2 regions of the Irregularibacter muris genome follow, and region 1 is predicted to be linked to the other one. Evidence: predicted binding sites of a transcription regulator. Region 1 holds the regulator's gene; the other holds the start of a gene.
The links. The regulator LexA, encoded in region 1, represses DNA repair genes until DNA is damaged. The targets are predictions, from matches to a motif close to CNAACANNTGTTNG.
Positions count from the first base shown of each region.

Region 2: uvrB (excinuclease ABC subunit UvrB) is a predicted target of LexA. The motif match lies at 1,613-1,626, and genes of this name have one in related genera.

Region 1 covers NZ_JANKAS010000002.1:256,278-259,712, reverse strand. The annotation lists gene NSA47_RS03645 (winged helix-turn-helix domain-containing protein) at 1-36, opposite strand, end outside; gene NSA47_RS03640 (hypothetical protein) at 48-299, opposite strand; gene NSA47_RS03635 (LysM peptidoglycan-binding domain-containing protein) at 375-683, opposite strand; gene lexA (transcriptional repressor LexA) at 836-1,453, shown strand; gene NSA47_RS03625 (methionine gamma-lyase family protein) at 1,509-2,780, opposite strand; gene NSA47_RS03620 (AAA family ATPase) at 2,852-3,435, opposite strand, start outside.
Region 2 covers NZ_JANKAS010000007.1:57,263-60,697, forward strand. The annotation lists gene NSA47_RS09045 (Gfo/Idh/MocA family protein) at 1-185, shown strand, start outside; gene NSA47_RS09050 (HAD family hydrolase) at 361-1,158, shown strand; gene uvrB (excinuclease ABC subunit UvrB) at 1,697-3,435, shown strand, end outside.

The sequences.
Region 1 (3,435 bases):
TTCATCTGTGAGCCAAATTCTAAATTCAATTTTCATATGTTCACCGCCTAGTTTATTTTATTCTTATCTCTATATTTCTCCTGTAACCAGTCAAAATAAAGCTTCTGTTCCTTTTTGTTAAAGGAATAGTCTGCCACCTCTTCTATTTCATTTATTGTCAAAATTTTGTAATCAGTTTTAGTACTATTGCCCTCTACACATTCACAGCAATTATCACATATCTTATTTTTATTTATATCGCAGTAGTTGCACCTACCACATTCTTCGCATAGTTTTTCCTGTAGAACACACTGTCTCATCTTAATAAATCCTCCGTCCAAAAATAATTTCATTGATATAGTTTTATTTTATAAATAAAACAGGAGAATAGCAAGCTATTCTCCTGTTGGAATTAATAATTGTTGTCCTGGGTATATGTATGAAGTCTCTAGATCGTTAATTATTTTTATGTGATATATCTGCTCTCTAATGTCCTCCCGTTTAGAGGAATATTGGCTAACAATATCCCAAAGTGTATCTCCACGGCTAACGGTAACAATCTGTAATGCATTTTTTTCATAGCCTTCTGCCTTGTCTAGAAAAATAAAATTTAGTGCAATTAGTGATATTAATGAAATACAAGTGAGAAATAAAAAAAATCTTTTCTTATTTTTAATAACTATTTTTGTTCCATTTAAGATCATAATTAACCCTCCAATTCTCGAACGTATGTTCTAAATACATTATATACAAACAGATGTTCTTTTGTCAAGATATTTACGAACATTTGTTTGTCCTTTTTTATGTTTTATGTTATAATAAAAAAAACTTGGAAATTACTTGGAGGAGATAATAGGTGTATGAAAATATCAGCAGTAAACAACTAAGAATCCTAGACTTTATTAAAAGTGAGTTATCTAGTAAAGGCTACCCTCCTTCTGTGCGAGAAATATGTGAGGCGGTAAATCTTAGATCTACTTCTACTGTCCATGGGCATTTAGAAAAGTTAGAAAAACTTGGATATATCCGTAGAGATCCTACTAAACCAAGAGCAATAGAAATAATTGACCACAATCCTTATTTTACTAAAAAAGAGTTAATTGAACTTCCTATAGTAGGAAAAGTGACTGCTGGTCACCCTATTCTTGCTGTAGAAAACATAGAGGATACCTTTCCTCTTCCCTTAGATTTTGTGAATACAGAAAATGATAATTCCTTTATTCTAACGATTCAGGGAGAAAGTATGATTAATGCAGGTATACTAGATGGTGATTATGTTATTGTTCGTCAACAGAGTATAGCACAGGATGGAGATATAGTGGTTGCCCTTTTAGATGATGAGGCCACCGTAAAACGTTTTTATAAAGAAAATGATACATTTCGTCTTCAACCTGAAAATCCTTATATGAGTCCTATTATAGTAAAAGAGGTAAAAATACTTGGTAAGGTTGTAGGTGTTTTTAGAAAAATGTAAACTTTTTTTACAAAATGATAAAACCTCTCAGGGTCTCCTGAGAGGTTTTATCATTTTACAGTTTTATAATATTCTTTTCTGCCAGACGTTGTAATGCAATATATATTCCTATTTTACCATGTTCAAAGGTTAATCCACCTTGTAAATAGGCAATATAGGGGGCTTTAATAGGGGCATCGGCACTAAGTTCAATAGAGGATCCTTGTATAAATGCTCCTGCGGCCATAATGACTGGATCATTATAACCTGGCATATCCCAAGGTTCAGGAGTAACAAAAGCATCCACAGGGGCACTTTCCTGGATAGCTTTACAAAATGTAATAACACTTTCCGGTGTCCCGAGTTTTATGCTTTGAATAATATCGCTTCTTTCATCTTCAGAAGTAGGACAAACTTCAAATCCTAATTCTTCAAACACCCTTGCGGCAAGTATAGCTACCTTTAAAGCTTCTGCAACGATATGTGGTGCTAAAAATAGCCCTTGAAAAAATGTGCGATTTATCCCCAGGGTAGCTCCACCTTCTTTTCCTAATCCCGGAGCAGATAACCGATTAGCAACCAATTCAATTAGGTGTTTTTTGCCTACAACATATCCTCCTGTTGGTGCCAATCCTCCTCCAGGATTTTTAATCAGTGAACCTGCCATAATATCTACGCCTACTTCGGTAGGCTCTAAAGGTTCGATAAATTCTCCATAACAATTATCTACCATAACAAGTATATTGGGAAATTGTTTCTTGATTTGCTGAACAGCATCTTTTATTTTATTTACAGTCAATGCTTTTCGCCATTCATAACCGGTTGACCTTTGTATATAAATCAATTTTGTCTTAGGGGAAATGGTATCCATAACTTTTTTTATGTCAACCTCACCTTTAGCGGTTAAATCAATCTGTTTATACTGAATATTATAATCTCTTAGGGAACCCTGCCCATTTTCAATATCATTGATACCAATAACATTTTCCAATGTATCATAGGGCTTTCCGGTAATTGACAGCATTTCATCCGAAGGTCTTAAAATTCCATAAAGACATAAGGATAAGGCATGGGTTCCTGAAATTATCTGAGGTCGAACTAAGGCATCCTCTGTTCTAAATACTTCTGCATAAACCTGTTCAATAGCATCTCTTCCTATATCATCATATCCATATCCAGTAGACACAGAAAAATGTCTATCACTTAAACCTATACTTTGCATTGCTTTCAAAACTTTAAGTTGATTGTATTCCCTTATCTCATCTATATCCCTTAATCTCTTATTCATTTTTTTTTCTATTTCACTACAGAAATCTAAAATATTTCCTTTAATTTTAAACTCATCCATTAAATAATCTTTAGTTTTTTGTAACAAATCTTATTCACTCATTTCTTTATATTATTACGTAGTTTATGGTTTCACATAAAATCTTCTTTTCTTAAATAAATTAAGTCTTTTCTGTCGATATTTGTTTTTTTTGATAATCTTAATGCTTGTTTTCGTATGGTTTTTTCTATAATATTTCTTACTTCTCTAGCATTACCAAACTTATCATGATCATAGTCTAATCGCCTCTGTACAAGTAATTTATACAGAACTTTTTTACCTTCTAAGGTAATTTCATATTGTCTTTTTAGGGCCATTATTTCTGCTATACTCATTAATTCATCAATTGAATAATCCTCAAAATTAATATGTACGGGAAATCTAGATCGTAGTCCTGGGTTACTCATAAGGAAAAAGTCCATTTCTATTTTATAGCCTGCTAAAATAAGAATGAACTCATTCTTGTAGTCCTCCATGGCTTTAACAAGGGTATCTATAGCTTCCTTACCAAAGTCCTTTTCCCCTCCCCTTGCTAAAGAATAAGCTTCATCAATGAACAATATACCACCAAGTGATTCATGAATTTTAGTTTTTACTTTCTGAGCAGTTTGCCCAACAAATTCGCCCACTAGGTCGGCTCTCTCTACCTCAACGACATGTCCTGATTTTAATACCC
Region 2 (3,435 bases), on a different contig from region 1:
TTTCGCAAAGTCAAGATATCCTGTACTATGAGACCTATCAATTTATAGAGTCTATAAAAAATAGGAATATAGAATCAGAAATGAACACTCTACATTTATCCCTTCAGGTTATGGAGGTTCTAGATAGCGCTAGAAAACAGGTAGGAATTATATATCCCGCAGATATAGAACAGAAAAGCCTTTGAGAATAGAAAATAATCAAAAACAATTCATGGGATGGGTAAAGAGATATTGACTTTGGGGATGCAACAATCTATTGATATTTTCTATATCTAAAAAACTTGAAAAGGTTATCACTGAGGAACTATAGTGAAGTGGGGTATATAGGTTAACGAATAAAAGGATAAGGAGCGTGTTCTCATGTACAAGATGGTTGTATTGGATTTGGATGGTACCCTGCTAAATTCTGCTTCTAGTCTCTCAGAAAAAAACAGATGGGTTATTGAGAAATGTGTAAAAATGGGAATAAAAGTTGTTTTAGCCAGTGGACGAATGCACTACTCTATGAAGCCTATAATAAAAAAACTTCAATTGGAAGAAGATTTTCATATTGCTGGCAATGGTTCTACCATTTTTTCTCTGGGAGGCTATTTAGAAGATATTTCCATCCTAGAGGATGAAGTATATAGAAATGTGGTCAAAAGGTTAAAGAAGGAAGAAGTGGAATTTCTGGTTTATTCTAAGGAAAATGTTTACTATGATTATGCACCTAAACTATCCGGGGCAGTGCTTAAATATGGAGATGAAAGACCTGTTCAAATGAATTCCATTGCAGATTTAAAGGGAGTACCCAAAATTGTTCTCTATCTTGACAGTGAAGAATGGGAAAAGGAAAAAAGAATCAGAGAAATAATGAAGGATTGTGCTGCAGTTCTGAGAAGTCATGAATCCTTTGTAGATATTGTACATTTTGATACCAGTAAGTATAAGGCCATAGAAAGATTGATGAGGTTCTATAAAATTCAGCCTAAAGAAGTAATTGCTATTGGGGATAGTGAAAACGACGCTGAGCTGATTGAAAATGTAGGGTTAGGTATTGCTATGGCAAACGGTAGTGACATCGTAAAAAGAGTAGCAAAATATATTACCCCGAAGACCAATGATCAAGATGGAGTAGCTGATACATTAGAACGTCTAGTATTAAAAAAGATTAGTTAAAAACTGTCGGGAAATCTGTGTTTCTTGCTACAATATGTTGTATATGGGGAATAGTTTTCTTATGAAACAGCATCTTACCCCGTGATAGAACACCTTCTTATCTATGATAACAAAGACCTATATTTTCTTGATTAGTTGGATAGAAAGTCCGTTGTATACTTCTTTTTATATTATATAGAAAAAGAAAGAAACTCTCTACATCGCTAATTTGGGAATATACACCATTGATTACTTTGACTACTGTGTTCTTTTCAACAAACATAATATTATACGGGTCCCATCATGACCGGAAATAATGTCTCATAATTAGTATAAATAACAAATAAAAAAACTAAATCATAGACTAAAAATGCAATATTTTAACACAAACAGGGTATCTATCAATCTAGATACCCTGTTTGTGTTGAAAAAGGATATAAATTGACAGATTTTCTGGAAAAGAGTATAATCTAAACGAACATATGTTTTGATAAAATACATTATGTAAACCAAATACCCTATGTTATAATAGGAAAAGAAATAAATAGGTGGTGAAAAAATGGGTAAGTTTGAAGTAGTATCAGAGTTTGAGCCTAGGGGGGATCAGCCTAAGGCCATTGATGCCATAAGCAAAGGAATAATAGAAGGAAAGAAATTTCAGACTTTACTAGGGGTTACGGGATCAGGAAAGACTTATACCATGGCGAAGGTAATTGAAAAGGTGCAAAAGCCTACTTTGGTCATGGCACATAATAAGACCTTAGCCGCCCAATTGACCAGTGAATTCAAAGCCTTTTTTCCCAATAATGCTGTAGAATATTTTGTCAGTTATTATGATTATTATCAACCGGAGGCTTATGTGCCCCATTCAGATACCTATATAGAAAAAGATGCATCTATAAATGATGAAATAGATAAATTACGTCACTCTGCCACAGCGGCTCTTTTTGAAAGAAAAGACGTTATTATTGTGGCCAGCGTGTCTTGTATATATGGACTGGGGGACCCCATTGATTATGAAAATTTAGTCATTTCCCTACGCCCGGGCATGGAGAAGGATAGAGACGATGTCATTAGAAAGCTAATCGATATTCAATATCAAAGAAATGATATCAACTTTGTTCGGGGGACCTTTAGAGTGCGAGGAGATGTTTTAGAAATCTTCCCAGCCTCTTCTTCTGAAAGAGCAGTGAGAATAGAATTTTTTGGAGATGAAATAGACAAAATTACCGAAATAGATGTCTTAACGGGAGAAATCATAGGGGTGCGTAGCCATATTTCTATTTTCCCGGCTTCCCACTATGCCACCTCCCAGGACAAGTTGGAGAGAGCCATTGGAAGCATAGAACAGGAGTTAGAAGAAAGACATAGAGGGTTTATTACAGAGGATAAATTACTAGAAGCCCAAAGAATTATGCAAAGGACTAATTTTGATATCGAAATGCTTAGAGAAATGGGCTATTGTAATGGGATTGAAAACTACTCTCGTCACATTAGTGGACGTCCATCGGGCAGTCCACCCTTTACTTTGATTGACTATTTTCCCGATGATTTTTTGATCATGGTAGATGAATCCCATGTTACTTTACCCCAGGTAAGGGCAATGTACGCAGGAGACCGTTCCAGGAAAACAACCTTAATAGACCATGGTTTTCGTCTTCCTTCTGCCTATGACAATAGACCCTTAACCTTTGAAGAGTATGAAGATCATATTCATCAAATGATTTTTGTATCGGCCACTCCTGGACCCTATGAAAATGAGCATAGTCAACAAGTGGTAGAACAAATTATTCGTCCTACAGGTCTTGTGGATCCACAAATACAAGTAAGACCCATTAAGGGGCAGATTGATGATTTATTGGGAGAAATCAATCAAAAGATTGAAAAAGGACAAAGAGTTTTAGTCACCACTTTGACCAAAAAGATGGCCGAGGATTTGAGCAACTATTTAAAGGAAATGGAAGTGAAGGTTAGTTACCTTCATTCTGATGTAAAAACCATTGAAAGAATGGAGATCATAAGAGATTTACGATTGGGTGTCTATGACGTACTCGTGGGGATTAACTTACTTAGGGAAGGCTTAGACTTGCCCGAAGTAGGATTGGTAGCCATACTAGATGCGGATAAGGAAGGATTTTTACGTTCAGAAACTTCTCTTATACAGACCATTGGACGGGCAGCGAGAAACGTGGAGGGCAATGTCATCATGTATGCTGATAAGATCACGCCTTCCATGGAAAGAGCCATTAGTGAAACCAATAGAAGAAGGGCTCTTCAACAGCAATTTAATGAACTTCA